2 regions of the Edaphobacter bradus genome follow, and region 1 is predicted to be linked to the other one. Evidence: riboswitches for the same ligand, from Rfam matches in the RefSeq annotation. Region 1 holds a riboswitch; the other holds the start of a gene.
What was found. Region 1 has a riboswitch for cobalamin ahead of metE (5-methyltetrahydropteroyltriglutamate--homocysteine S-methyltransferase). Riboswitches for the same ligand answer to the same signal wherever they lie in the genome.
Positions count from the first base shown of each region.

Region 2: another riboswitch for cobalamin. It lies ahead of OHL16_RS05170 (ribonucleoside-diphosphate reductase subunit alpha); the one in region 1 lies ahead of metE (5-methyltetrahydropteroyltriglutamate--homocysteine S-methyltransferase).

Region 1 is NZ_JAGSYF010000004.1:89,609-97,242, reverse strand. It holds gene metE (5-methyltetrahydropteroyltriglutamate--homocysteine S-methyltransferase) at 1-1,949, opposite strand, end outside; cobalamin riboswitch at 2,095-2,293, opposite strand; gene OHL16_RS20345 (peptidoglycan-binding domain-containing protein) at 2,275-2,571, shown strand; gene OHL16_RS15385 (GlxA family transcriptional regulator) at 2,889-3,836, shown strand; gene OHL16_RS15380 (HD domain-containing protein) at 3,943-4,737, shown strand; gene kdpA (potassium-transporting ATPase subunit KdpA) at 5,573-7,291, opposite strand.
Region 2 is NZ_JAGSYF010000001.1:1,212,209-1,219,842, reverse strand. It holds gene OHL16_RS05185 (peroxiredoxin family protein) at 37-621, opposite strand; gene OHL16_RS05180 (FAD:protein FMN transferase) at 864-1,901, shown strand; gene OHL16_RS05175 (Gfo/Idh/MocA family protein) at 1,898-3,118, shown strand; cobalamin riboswitch at 3,215-3,408, shown strand; gene OHL16_RS05170 (ribonucleoside-diphosphate reductase subunit alpha) at 3,506-5,893, shown strand; gene OHL16_RS05165 (ribonucleotide-diphosphate reductase subunit beta) at 5,906-6,925, shown strand; gene OHL16_RS05160 (hypothetical protein) at 7,060-7,634, shown strand, end outside.

The DNA of each region.
Region 1 (7,634 bases):
AACTCGCAGTAGCACATATGCGTGTGAATCTGCGTTTCGTCTCCAACCCCGCTAGTAGCCAACTTGAACGCCTTGACGGCCCATTCAAGATAGGCTGGCCAGTCCGCGCACCGGAGCGGGAGACCCTCGCGCAGAGCGGGTTCATCTACCTGGATGATTCGGATGCCGGCCGCTTCGAGGTCCTCAACTTCGTCCCGCAATGCAAGCGCAATCTGCCATGCCGTCTGCCGGCGTGGAATATCATTGCGGACGAACGACCATTGCAGAATGGTGATCGGACCAGTAAGCATTCCCTTGAGGGGGCGGGACGTGAGCGAACGAGCGTAGTCTGTCCACTTCAGCGTCATCGGTGCCGGGCGGGATACATCGCCATAGATGACAGGTGGCTTCACGCAACGCGAACCATAGCTCTGCACCCAGCCGTTCTCTGTGAAGGCGAACCCATCCAGGAACTCGGCGAAATACTCAACCATGTCATTGCGTTCAAACTCTCCATGCACGAGCACATCGAGACCGATACGCTCCTGCTCGCGGATGCACTGTGCAATAGTTTCCTTGAGGAAGGCTTCATACGTCTCAACCGTTTCGTGTCCGTGCTTCGCGGCAGCACGATGCTTGCGAACCTCTGCCGTCTGCGGAAAGGAGCCAATGGTCGTGGTCGGCAGGAGAGGAAGCCCTAGTTCCTTGCGCTGGACAAGGGCGCGTTGGGGGTACGGTGATCTGCGTCGGAAGTCCTGATCCTGAAGCGCAGCCAGAGCAGTACGGACCTTTGGATTGCTCGTTGTTTCTGCGACCCCCCGATCGGCCACAGCGGCGGCATTGGCCTGGTATGCTGCCTCGTCGTGGCTGGTCAAAGCGACAATCTCCGCAAGTTTTTCTTCCGCGAAGCGCAGCCAGCCCTTGATGCGCGGTGACAGCTTTACTTCACTACGAAGATCATGAGGCGCATGCAGCAGAGAGCAGGAGGGGGCAATAAGCACTCGATCCGGACCAAGTTGGCTGACGGCCTCATCCAACAATGGAGTAACGGACGAGAAATCTGTCAGCCAGATGTTGCGCCCTTCGACGCAGCCCACGCTCAAGATCTGTTCCGGCTTCAACGCTCCAAGAGTCACCCTAAGTTGTTCCGGTGCTCGGACAACATCGATATGAAGGCCGGCAGTGTCAAGTTCGATTGCCGTTTGCAGATTGTCACCGACCGAATCGAAGTAAGTGGTCAGCATGAGATTTAAGGGAACTGACTTCAGCTCTGCATAGACCTGCCGATAAGCATCCCTCGCGCTTGCCTCCAGGTCGGTTACGAGCATTGGCTCATCAATCTGAATCCACTTGATACCTTCTGCCACAAGCGCTTTCAAAATTCGCTTATATGCGGCGGTCAGCTTCGGCAGCAACATCATCGGATCGAAGCCATCGACCCCTTTGCCGAGCAGGAGCAGTGTCAGGGGTCCTATAAGCACGGGTCTGGTCTCGATACCGAGCGAATGGGCCTCACGTACTTCACCGAGCAGTTTCGTCGTATCTATTTGAAAGGAGATACCTGCACTCCACTCGGGGACGAGATAGTGGTAGTTGGTATCAAACCACTTCGTCATCTCCATCGCCGTCTGTTCGCGACAGTTGCGCGCCATGGCGAAATACCGCTCCAGCGTTACCGGCCCGTTGCCAAAGCGCTCTGGCGTCGCACCCACAAGAACCAGGGCGTCGAGCACCTGATCGTAGAGAGAGAAATCATTGGACGGAATGAAATGGATACCTGCCGCCTGCTGGAGTTTCCAATGCTCTTTTCGCAGGGCAGAGGCAGTGTCCAGAAGCTCCTGTTCCGTGCGTTTCCCCGCCCAGTAGCCTTCCAGCGCAAACTTCAGTTCGCGTTGACGGCCCATCCTGGGAAAGCCCAGATTCGCGCTCCTCAGTTTTTCAAAGTGTGATGTTTTGCTGTCTGCAACCATTCGGTTCTCTCCTCACAACGAAAGAACCACCTATGCGCAGGCAAGCTCCACCTGAATCAAGAACGCAGGCAGAAGATGCAGTGGCTACCGGTCCAATCCACGAGAACGGTGTCCTCAACGCACCCACGGTCAGCGTCCAGCGCTTCCATGGTGGTGGCGGCAGGCCGGTTTTCGGACTTTGGGCGACCTACTCTGTTGCCGCTTCCCATCTCAACTGAGACAGTGCGTGGCTCTCGCCGTGCAACGTTTCGTTCCCATCACCGCTGCGGGACAGCGCTGGGTTCACACCAGCTTCCCGTTTAACAAACCCCAATCAGGGTTTGACCTGCACTCGCTCATTTTACATGCGGGCACTCTATACCCAGAACCTAAGCGATACGATAGTCGACTAAACGGAGAGTTTCAGAAGTTTTCTGTTGGTCCGCTCCCTGACCTCCTTGCCCGCGATGCGCGACTGTGCCTGATCTATCTAGGTTTCCACCCCGGACCCGTTGACTGGGTAGCAGGTAGACAAACCCTTTCCGCACTCGCGGAGTTTCAATCACTAAACAACTTGCCGGTGACGACGTCGATTGACGCGGGAACCGTTGCGCAGCTTCGGAACACCTTGCCTCCGATATGACCGCCGCCAAGTCCGCCACACCAGACGAAAGCCTGGGTCGGTTTTGAGCCTTCAGCATGCGGAAAGTGGTACGGAAGCGAATTTCCCCCGCCCACTCTGTGGATTTCTTCCTCGCCTCTCCCCGTTGCCCTTGGATATTTCCATGCTCCACCCTCCCACCGGGGCCTCCCCAAGCCGATTCCGCACCCTGCTACCCACCCCGGAATTGCTTCGTTTATCGTACGTGGGATCTCTCGTAATTCCTTGTACGGAATCGCGAGCACGGAGCCTGCAGAATGAATGCTGGCAAGCATGAAGAAAAGCCCGGAGACACAATCATGCGAAGAATTGTTATCAGCGGTCCACAGCCAGTCCAGGTCCTCGACGTGACCGGTCCACTCGAGGTCTTCTCGAATGTTCCGGATTATCAGGTGGTGGTTGTCACCACCGACGGTTCGCATGAGCTCCAGACCAATCGAGGCATTAACCTGGGAGGCGCAGTGCCTCACGACAGTGTCTCCGGTCCAATCGACACCCTTGTCGTTGCAGGTGGTCCGGGAGCGGAGTGTGGCAAGTACGACGATGCGTATCTTCGCTGGATTTCGGAGGCAGCAAGCAGATCTCGTCGCGTAGCCTCGATCTGCACAGGAGCTTTCATTCTTGCGGCCGCAGGTCTCCTCGATGGAAAGCGCGTTGTGACGCATTGGAGCTTCTGCGACCGGCTTGCGCGAGAGTTTCCCAAAGTGAACGTTCTGCCAAATCCCATTTTTCTTCGCGATGGGCCAATCTATACTTCGGCTGGCATCACGGCTGGAATTGATCTTTCCCTTGCATTGGTGGAGGAAGACCACGGGCACCAGACCGCCCTTGCGGTGGCGCGGCAACTGGTCATGTTCCTTGTTCGACCAGGCGGTCAGGCACAGTACAGCCACATGCTCTCTCGCCAAGCGACAACCTACGAACCTCTACGAGAGCTGCAAGTCTACATGCTTGAGAATCTACGAGCAGACCTTTCTGTCGAAGCTCTGGCCGACAGGATAGGAATGAGCCCAAGACACTTTTCACGAGTTTGCCTTCGTGAGATGAAGATGAATCCAGGGCAGTTTGTGGATCGACTGCGGGTGGAAGCCGCACAGCAGATGATCGATAGTTCGTCTATGGGCTTGAAGGAGATCGCTGACGCATGCGGTTTCAGATCTGCGGATTCGATGCGTCGAACCTTCCAGCGCGTGATTGGCATTACCGCCGGTGAATACACCGAACGATTCAAACGCGTGAAACACTAATTCCTCTTCCTCGATGTCCGAAAGTGTCGGAACGACGTCGTTGTTACCTCGACCTATCAAACCTAAGCTTGTCTTGAAGCGTGACGATCCGCTTAGGAGATAGACGATGACACGACGTTCGTTTTTGAAGACGACCACTGTTGCCGCGGGAGCAAGTGCAATCGGCGGCACATTGGTCAAAGACGCAGAAGCACAGACAGCAGAAAACCGTCCTACTTTTCGCCGCCCTAAAGTTATCCTTCCCGTACCGACACCGCAGTCCATGTATCAGCACGCACAGCCTGGCGTTCCCGACACGCAATTGACGCGTGAGGCGACCGGTCTCCTTCATGAGTTCAGCACTCCTTTGCTGTTCAATCACTCGCACCGCGTCTTCTTCTGGGCGAACGAACTGGGCCGCCAGACGGGTCACAAGTACGATCAGGAGCTGCTCTTTGTTTGCGCAGCATTCCACGACATGGGGTTATTGAAGAAGTTCTCGAGCGCCGATGATCGTTTCGAGGTCGACAGCGCGAACGCCGTTCGCCAGTTCCTCGAACACCACAATGTACCTGCCGCGCGTATCCAGGTGGCGTGGGACGCCATCTCTCTCCACACGACGCCCGGCATCGCCGCCTACAAGCCGATCGAGGTAGAACTTCTTTACAACGGTGTTGGCCTGGATGTACTCGGAATCGGGTACGAGACATTTCCCGAAGAGCTGCGCAAGGAGATTGTCGCGCAGTATCCTCGTGTGAACTTCAAGCAGGATATCGCGAAGGCATTCCTCGGCGGTTTTGAGCACAAGACCCAGACAACCGAGGGCACCTGCAACGAGGACATCTGCTCGCACTTCATTCGTAATTACAAGCGGAGCAACTTCCACGAACAGATTCAAAACTCCCTGTTTCAGAACTCCTAGTTGCACCGCGATCTGACGGGGGTGACGTGCCAGTCGACACTCCCGTCTCGCGCTTAAGACGAAGGGATTCAGTTGTGATCGATTTCCCAGTTGAAACGGTAAAAAGGTCTGGCGCAAGTTCTTTCGCTCGTTGTGGATACCTTACCCGAAACAAGTAACTGTTATGAGGACTGCTGCAGCAGCAAAATCGACGAAGGAGACGCAGAAAGTCATTGAAATCACACCGGCTGGAGTCTCGGTGATCTCAGTTGAACTTAGAACTCTCTTGGCAGATGTTGTCGCGCTCTATCTGAAGACAAAGAATTTGCATTGGCACATGAGTGGCCCCCACTTCCGCGACTATCATCTCATGCTTGATTGTTCAAATCCCATTCGGTGCTCCAACAAAATAATGACTTATACCTGTTATAGAAAATACCATTCAACACCATTTTATATAATCTGCTCTCAGAATCCGACCGCTGTATAGGCAAAACAGAGCATGGGGGGCAACTGGGGCCTTGTTTCCTCGGTTGCGTATTCGCCTATACTCTCACTTCCCAGCGGGGCGCTCCCCTACACCGCCTCGCTGCAGATGAGATCGCCTTGACTCTACCCACAAGATAAACAGGGGCCCAGCCATGAGGCTTGCACTCTATATAAAGACACTCGGAGCAGAGCCAGCGCCCTTCGAACACACCAGCTTTTCTTCCTGTGTGGTCGATCTCGATAAGCAGTATGAACAGCTCAAGACTCAACTCGGTCCCAAACGGATCGAACAGGCTGACAGAGCCGTTCACGCCGTCCTCCGCCCTCCCTCTCAGCCACCGCCAGAGTTGTGTGCGATGCTCGCGCTCTAAATTCCGAACATCAAATGCTCAAGCACGGGGCCGAGGACTAGTACCGGAAGATAGCTCAGCGCAGTCACCACTATTAGACAGACGGTCAGGAAAATCCCAAATGTAAGACCGTCTGTGCGAAGAGTTCCCGTTGAGGAGGGTGTATTTCTCTGCCGTGCGAACAAACCCGCACAAGCCAGGGCCGGAACTGCCAATCCAAACCTCCCCGCCATCATGGCCAGCGCAGTAGTGATGTTATAGAAAACGGTATTGGCGCTGAGACCTGCGAAACTTTGTCCATTGTTGGCAAAGCAGGACGAGTAAGCAAAGAGAATTTCAGTAAGACCGTGGGGTCCCGCGTTAGTGGTCAGGCCGGCGAGTCCGGCTTTGGTACTAATAGCAAGCGCGGTCAGCGAAAGGATGGTCGCCGGGGCAGCCAGGGCGTAGAGGATGATCAATTTGTTTTCCGCCGGACCTATCTTCTTACCGAGATATTCCGGAGTACGACCTACCATAAGACCCGCCAGAAACACGGCGATGGCAGCAATCATCACCATGCTGTAGATACCTGTGCCGAGACCTCCGAAGACAAGTTCCCCGAGCAGAAGATTGACTAGGAGGACCAGCCCTCCAAAGGAGGTGTAACTGTCGTGCATCGAGTTGTTCGATCCAGTAGCGGTGTTTGACGTCACGACAGCGGTTAACGTAGAGCCGGCGATGCCAAAGCGGACCTCTTTCCCTTCCATGTTTCCGCCGGCTTGAGACACACTGTTGTGGTAGTCGACGCCGCCGAGACGTGGGTTTCCGTGTTGTTCAAAGAGGTGTACTGAGATCAATCCAATGGTGAACAGGAGGACCATCACGGAGTAAAGCAACCAGCCCTGGCGGGGTTGGCGAATCATTCTGCCGAAGGTGTTCGTTAAGGCCGCCGGCAAGAGCACGATAGCCAGCATTTCCATGAAGTTGGTTAGCGGTGTGGGGTTTTCGTAGGGATGAGCACCATTCGTGTTGAAGAAGCCACCTCCGTTCGTCCCCAGATTCTTGATGAACTCAAGTGCTGCGACAGGCCCTTGCGGAATCACCTGCTTGGAGCCCTCGAGAGAAGACGCAACCACGTAATGGTGGAAGTTCATCGGAACTCCCTGCCATACGAGCAGCATGGCCCCGACCAGAGCACCCGGCAAAAGGATCCAAAGCAATGCGCGAGTAGTATCAACCCAGAAATTGCCAAGCGTGTCTGTGAGTTGACGAGCAAAGCCCCTGATGAAAGCTATACCTATAGCGAGTCCAGCTGCGCCGGCCAGGAAGTTCTGTGCGCAAAGACCTACCATCTGGCTGAAGTAACTCATCGTGTTCTCGCCGGCGTACGCTTGCCAGGTCGTGGTGGTCGAGAAGCTGATCGCTGTATTGAGAGATAAATCCGGGGATAGCGGCGTGGTGAAGTACTGAGGAAAGAACCATGGCAGGAAACGCTGCAATCTGAGAATGGCATATAACAAAAGCGTGCCGGCCAGACTAAAGAGCACAAAACACACTGCGTACTGAGTGGAGGTCATCTCCACATTTGAATCAATGTCCGCAACACGGTATATAAGCCGCTCGACTGGAACGCATAGTCGATCCAGCACGGTCGTCTGTCTGGAAAAGACCTTCTCTATGTACCCGCCCAATGGCCTCACCAGGGCGGTTGCAACAGCCAGGAAGATAACGTATTGCAAGATACTATGGAAATCCATCGTGGCTCCTCAGGAGCAGGCTAGAACTTATGCTCTTTGTGATGCGCCCCTAGCCTGGGCTCAGGACGTTTCATGCTTGTCGCCGTCAGATTTAGCAACGGCTGTTCATTAGCTGAGATTTTCAGGGAACTCACGAGGCCGGCTGTCAGTCGCGCCAAATTACTGGTGTCGGCTTCCCTCTCTTGAGGATGAGAGGCCTTTCGACCGGGCTCGTTGACATCCTCTGCCCAGATGAGGCTTCTGAGCTTTGATTTGTGCAAGGCATTCAGGGCTAGTTGGAGCGAAAAGCGGTGTGGACAAGGTGGCCGAGGTGACGGTCTCGGCTTGTACGGTGAGAAAAGCT
Region 2 (7,634 bases), on a different contig from region 1:
ATTTTGGCGTAATGGAATTGCGGATCTCGACTGGATTCAGTGGGGGGATTCACTTTTCGTCAGTTCTGCAAGCACTTCCTCAGATGTAGATCTGTCGCCGTGAGAATGGCTGATCTTTCGGAAGAGGATTGTGCGGTTTCGGTCGATGATGAATGTAGATGGATAGGCTGTTTCGAACAAGCCTTCCCAGCGAAGGCCATATTGGTTTGTAAATTTGTAGTCAGGATCGACTACCAGATAAAGATTGCCGGATAGCTTATCTTGCTTGGTCAGAAATTCTTCGGCTTTTTTGTCCACTTTGGCAGGGGGGCCGGGGTACACGAAGAGGACTTGAGTCTCAAGCGCGGCAAACTTATCGGCATGGAGCTGAAAGTCGTACACCTGCTTGTGACAGTAGGGGCATTGATAATGCGGAAATCCTCGAAGGAGGACCAGGACGACTCTGCCTTTTGGCGTCAGCTCCGACAGGGTTATGGCGCGTCCATCTGGAGTTGAAAGCGTGAAGTCTGGGGCCTTGCTTCCAACTTCGGGGGGTTCAGCTACTGCGGAGGCTGGAGAGACGAGGAATAGGGAAAAATATGTTAGTGCCGTTGCTATAAGCGATAAGCTACGTTGGTTCACAACCCCTCCAGGACGTTTGCTTGTTCATACAGGTGAAGGAGAATGTCACTTCGCCCGGTGATGTATATCTGAGTCGAATCGTCGGAATAGGTAACAGATCGACGATTGCTTCTCAGAGGTCTTTACACTTTGCAACAACGCGACCAGCGCCTCCTTGCTGGTCTGACCACCCGCGGGCGTTTATGTCACAATGGGTTGTGGCTGATAGGGCAGTTTGTGCTGTGACTCGGGTGCTGTACGCGGTGGCGTTGCTGGCGGGATTTGCTGCGGTGTGCCAGGGAGTGGGGGTGGCTCAAGCCGGGCCGCTGGCGCTGTACCATGAGGTGCACCAAGCGATGGGGTCGGAGTTCACCATCGACTTATATGCGCCCGACCAGGAGAGCGCAGAGCGGTCGCTGGAGCTAGCCTTCGAGGAGGTCGACAGGATTGAAGATCTGTTGAGCAACTATCGGCCGACGAGCGAACTGTCACGAATAAGTCGCGAGGCGGGAGCAGCACCGGTCACGACAGACCCCGAGACGTTCTCCTTCATCGAGAGAGCCGTAGAAGCCAGCAAACGATCCGATGGGGCTTTCGACATTACGGTTGGACCCTTGATGCGTGCGTGGGGTTTTTTCTTCAACAAAGGACGCATCCCGTCGGCCGATGAGTTGTCAGCGCTGCGTAAGAAGACGGGATGGCGCTATATCCAGCTGGATGCGTCACGCCGGACGGTATTTTTCACCAACCACGTGAATATGGAACTCGATCCAGGCAGTATTGGTAAAGGCTATGCCGTCGATCGAGTGGTGGAGCTTCTCAGGCAACAGGGAATCAGCGCAGCGTTGATCTCGGCTGGGTCGAGCAGCATCTATGGTCTGGGATCTCCCCCTGGCGCCGATGGTTGGCCTGTCAATGTGCCCGATCCGGCACATGCTGGCAGGGTGCTGAGTAAGGTTGTGTTGAAAGACCTCTCCTTATCCACGGGGGCCTGCACAGAAAAGTTCTTCATCAAAAATGGCCATAGGTACTGCCACATTCTTAGCCCGCGTACGATGAGCCCCGTGGAAGGCATGCTTCAGACGACGGTTCTTTCGCCCTCAGCAACGGACAGTGATGCTCTTTCTACGGCGACCTTTGTGTTGGGAAAGGCTGGGTTCAAATCTGTGTTACAAGCGTATCCGCATTCATCTGGTTTGATTGTTTCCGGAACGCCCCGCTCGCCCGCCTACAGTATGTTTCAGTGGCCACAACCAGTTAAACTTAGCCAAAGCAAGAAAGAAGGAGATAGAGCGCGATGATGAGTCGGCGTAGTTTTGTCCAGGGAATATCGGCTGCTGCATTAGGAGCGAAGACCGTTGCCGCTATTGCCGAGGAAGAGCTGTCAAAGGAGTCGGCCACTCCGGTTCGTCTCGGCATCATTGGCCCAGGCAGTCGCGGGAAAGAGTTGTTGCGGAGTTTTCTACGTGTGCCAGGAGTCACCGTCGTAGGTGCTGCAGACGTCTACGCTCCGCGATTTGCTGAATTGAACAGCGTGTGCGGATACAATGTGCCGTCCTACAGCGACTATCGCAGCCTGCTCGACCAGAAGGATATCGATGCATTTGTTGTGGCTACTCCGTTGAGCTTTCACTCGCAGCATGTTGTGGCCGCGCTCAAGAGCGGACGGCATGTTTACGGCGAGAAGACCATGGCCTTTACCGTGGACGAAGCGCAGGAGATTGTGCGGACCGTCGACGCAGGGAAGCAGATCTATCAGGTCGGGCACCAGTACCGGTATGCGCCGTGGATTCGTAAGACGATTGAACGCGTGCATCAGGGCGAGATCGGTGACGTGACGCACGTCTACGGTTATTGGCATCGCAACAGCGATTGGAGGCGACCGGTCCCCGATCCCTCTCTTGAGAGGCTCATCAACTGGAGGCTGTACAACGAGTACTCCCTTGGGTTGTTGTCTGAGTTGGGCTCGCACCATATCGATATTGCGAACTGGGTGTTTGGTGAAACTCCCCAGGCAGCGCTGGCAACCGGAAGCGTGGCTGCGTATCACGACGGGCGCGAAAACGACGATAACGTACAAGCAATCCTTTCCTACTCAAAGGGCCGCCGGTTTGTCTTCAGTTCGATGACGAACAATGCAATGATGGGCGACCAACTATGGCTGTACGGAACCAAGGGAAGTCTCAACCTGACGCTGCAGGATGCGGAGTTCTACTATGAGCCAACGCGCGCGGCTCAGTTACCGGCAAACGCTCTGGTTACGGAGAAGGGAATCACTACAGGAGCCTCTTATCGCGCCGGCGGCGAGATGCCATACCGCGGTCAGGGGAAGAAGCTGAATATTCCCGTTGTCGAAGATCCAACTGCGACCGCATGCAAGGCCTTTATCGAGTGTGTACGGACGGGGCAGCGTCCCGTTGCCGATGTTCGCGCGGGGTTGGGAGCTGCTCTTGCTGTTGTGACGGCCAATCAGTCTCTCAAGGAACGCCGTGAATTGGAGGTTCTGCGGGCGACATAAGAGATTTCGTCGCCCCTGATTGTGTCGGGAGGGACGTGTGGATATCTGCGTGATAACCCCAATATATTGATGTTGACCCCCTGTCTGGCCCTTGTTATAGTGAGTTCACTTCACGGTGCCTGGTCCTCTTGGGTCAGGTGAAAAGGGAATCCGGTGAGAGTCCGGAACTGCCCCGCAGCGGTAAGCAGGAGCGAACGATCCATCAAGGCACTGGCTCTTCGAGAGCTGGGAAACCGGATCAAGTAGGTAGCCTGCGAAGTCCGAAGACCTGCCATGAGGCCGTGCCGAAAGGGCACGAATTCACGCACCTCCGAGGGGAGGGTGGGGTGATCGCGGCTTGCTTTTGAGCGGTCTTCCATCCGTACCTTTGGAGCACAAGGATGCTCCATGGCTACGCTGCAAACTACGCTGTCCGACCTCGATCCAAACTTTCCCCTCGCAGAAGAAGCGCCTCAGATGCATGTGAGGAAGCGCAACGGAACGCTCGAGCCCGTTGATGTAAACAAGATCGTTCGGGCCGTGCAGCGGTGCTGCCAGGGGTTGTCTCATGTCGATCCGATTCGCGTAGCGAGCAAGACCATCGGCGGATTGTTCGATGGAGCCAGCACGCGGGAGCTTGACTCCATCTCGATTCAGACAGCGGCTGCGCTCATCGCGGAAGAGCCCGAGTATTCGCGGCTTGCCGCTCGGCTACTCCTGGCCACAATTGCAAAAGAGGTGGCAGGTCAGAACATCTACTCCTTCTCGCAGTCGATTGAAGAAGGACATCGTGAGGGAGTCATCTCAAAAGACACCGCCGAATTTGTCGCTGCAAATACGCGAAAGCTCAACAATGCCATTGACGATCGATTTTCTGACCGGTTCGAGTACTTCGGACTGCGTACGGTGTATGACCGCTATCTCCTACGGCACCCAATAACACGGCAGGTCATCGAGACGCCGCAGTACTTTTTTATGCGTGTCTCCGCAGGACTCTCTGTGCGTGTGAGTGAGGCAGTCGGCTTTTACGAGATGCTCGCCTCGCATGACTACCTGCCGAGCTCGCCGACGCTCTTCAATAGTGGAACGAAGCACTCTCAGATGTCTTCCTGCTACCTGCTCGACTCTCCGAAGGATTCGCTTGAATCCATTTATGACGCTTACAAGCAGATAGCGATGCTGTCGAAGTTTTCCGGGGGCATTGGTCTGGCCTTTCATCGAGTGAGATCGGAAGGTTCTTTGATTCGTGGGACCAATGGGCTCTCCAACGGGATCGTCCCCTGGCTGCGAACGCTGGATGCCTCTGTCGCTGCAGTGAATCAAGGCGGAAAGCGCAAAGGTGCCTGCTGCGTCTACCTGGAGCCATGGCACGCCGACGTCGAGTCGTTTCTCGAGATGCGCGACAACACGGGCGATCAGGCGCGCCGCACGTACAATCTGAATCTCGCGAACTGGATTCCCGACCTCTTCATGCGCCGGTCTGACGAAGATGGCCTGTGGTCGCTGTTTGATCCGAAGGAAGTGCCGCACCTCACCGATCTTTACGGGGAGGCCTTCGAAAAGGCATATATCGAGGCGGAGGAGCAGAGGAAGTTCGTACGCCAAATCAAGGCGCGGGACCTTTACGCGAGGATGATGCGGACCCTTGCCGAGACCGGTAACGGGTGGATGGTCCTCAAAGACGCCTGCAACCTGAAGTGCAATCAGACGGGAGTTGATGGCAACATCGTTCATCTCTCCAACCTGTGCACCGAGATCACGGAGGTGACGTCGTCTGAAGAGACGGCGGTTTGCAACCTTGGGTCGATCAATCTCGCGCGGCATGTTGAGAATGGCGTGTTTGATTTTGTGAAACTTGCGGCGACGGTTCGGCATGCGGTTCCGATGCTGGATCGAGTAATCGACATCAATTACTATCCTGTACCTCAGGCGGCGTCTGCCAACAGCCGTTGGCGGCCGGTTGGGCTTGGAGTGATGGGGCTTCAGGATGTGTTCTTCCAGTTGAGAGTGCCGTTTGACTCAGCCGAAGCGCGAGCCCTCTCGGCGAAGATTCAAGAGGAGATCTACTTCCACGCTCTCTGTGCATCGTGCGACCTGGCGGAGAAGCATGGCCCTCACGCGGCGTTTCAGGAGACGCGCGCGGCTAAGGGGCATTTCCAGTTCGATCTATGGAGCATTGCACCACCTGATTCTGCGCGTTGGGAGAGTCTGCGCGAGCGAATGAAGACGGTCGGTCTTCGCAACTCGCTTCTGATTGCCATTGCCCCAACCGCGACAATTGCTTCGATCGTTGGTTGCTACGAATGCATTGAGCCGCAGGTCTCGAATATGTTCAAGCGGGAGACGCTCTCGGGCGAGTTTATGCAGGTTAATAGGTACCTCGTAAGTGAGTTGAAGCAGTTGGGTCTATGGTCTGAGGCGATTCGCTCGCGCATCAAGCTGGCCGAAGGCAGCATTCAGAGCATCGAAGAGATTCCGGATGAGGTGAAGACGGTCTATCGGACCGTTTGGGAGATTCCGATGCGGTCGTTGATCGACATGGCGGCGGACCGCGGAGCCTTCGTCGATCAGAGCCAGTCTCTGAATCTCTTTGCCGAGTCGCCGAACATCGGGCGCTTGAGTTCCATGTACATGTACGCGTGGAAGCGCGGAATCAAGACAACGTACTATTTGCGTTCGCGGCCGGCGACGAGGATTGCCAAGACTACGGTGCCGCAGCCATCCACCACTGTTTCCATTAGCGCCAGCGTGAGCTGCTCGCTCGACAACCCTGAGGCCTGCGAGGCCTGTCAGTAACGGAGATTTTTCATGTCGATTCAGTCGCCGCAGTACATCCTCGACCCGGGCCTTTCACTTACTCTGCGTCCGATGCGCTATCCCGTGTTCTTTGAGATGTTCAAGAACGGGATTCGCAATACGTGGACCGTGGAGGAGGTCGACTTCTCGACCGACCTGGTCGATCTTCGTTCGCGGCTCACGAATGCAGAGATTCACCTTATCCAGAGGCTGGTTGCGTTCTTCGCGACAGGGGATTCCATCGTCTCGAACAACCTCGTGCTCAATCTGTACAAGCACATCAACTCGCCTGAGGCGCGGCTCTACCTTTCGCGCCAGCTCTTCGAAGAGGCTGTGCATGTGCAGTTTTACCTGACGCTGCTGGACAACTATGTGCCTGATCCGGAGGCCCGCGCGGCAGCGTTTGCCGCGGTCGAGAATATTCCGTCGATCACGAAGAAGGCGCAGTTCTGCATGCGCTGGATGGATTCGATCCAGAAGCTTGATGAGCTGCGGACGACGGACGAGCAGAGGCAGTTTCTTCTCAACTTGATCTGCTTCGCTGGCTGCATTGAAGGGTTGTTCTTCTTTGCGGCGTTTGCGTATGTGTACTTTCTGCGCTCGCGCGGGCTTTTGAATGGTCTTGCGGCAGGGACAAACTGGGTGTTTCGCGACGAGAGCGCACATCTGGAGTTTGCTTTTGAGGTGGTTAATGTCGTGAGGTCCGAGAATCCAGAGTTGTTCGACGAGAAGCTGGAGCAGGACGTCGTCGAAATGATGAAGGAGGCGGTCGACTGTGAGCTGCAGTTTGCCGAGGATCTTCTTTCGGGCGGAGTTGCTGGTCTCTCCGTCCGAGAAATGAAGCAATATCTCGAGTATGTTGCAGACTCGCGCGTTGCTAGGCTTGGGATGGAGCCGATCTTCGGATCGAAGAACCCCTTCGCGTTCATGGAACTGCAGGACGTGCAGGAACTGGCCAACTTTTTTGAGCGGCGCGTTTCGGCTTACCAGGTTGCCGTCGCGGGGGAAGTCGGTTTCAACGAAGACTTTTAGCTGTTGAGCAGTTGCGTCATTCGAACTTGCTGGTCGCTACGCCGGGATGAAAGATTGGGGGCTTTTTTCATCCCTGCAGTCGAAGGTGTGGCCATGCTCGTATGATGGGTGAACCTACGTTTGGCGGAGGGCTTATGTCGACTGCCGCAAATCAACCGAGGGTACTCGTCCCCAGTACTGTGGGGGAAGCAGCGCAGGTCCAGTCTCGAAGTGCCGCAGTCCCCTGGTACGTGTGGGCAGGAGTGCTTGCGGTTACGTCGGCGTCGATTGGCGGGGCGTGGGACGTGTCCTGGCATAGGTCGATTGGCCGAGACAGTTTCTGGACGCCAGCGCACCTGGCGATCTACGCGTGCGGTGTGCTCGCGGGGATTGTGGGCTTGTGGCTTGCGATACAGTGCACGTTCGGCAGAGACAAGAGCATGCGTGATGTTTCAGTGAGCCTCTTCGGCCTGCGGGCTCCGATGGGGGTGTTTCTGGCGGGATGGGGCGGCGTGGCGATGCTTACGTCGGCTCCGTTTGATAACTGGTGGCATAACGCCTATGGGCTGGATGTGAAGATCGTCAGTCCGCCGCATACGCTGCTGATTCTCGGCATCCGCGCGGTGGCGGTCGGGATGCTGTTTCTGATTCTGGCGGCGATGAATCGTGCTGCGACGGACTCGGCGGCTGGAGCAGAGGCAGGGAGCTTCAGGCGGCTGCAGATGCTCTT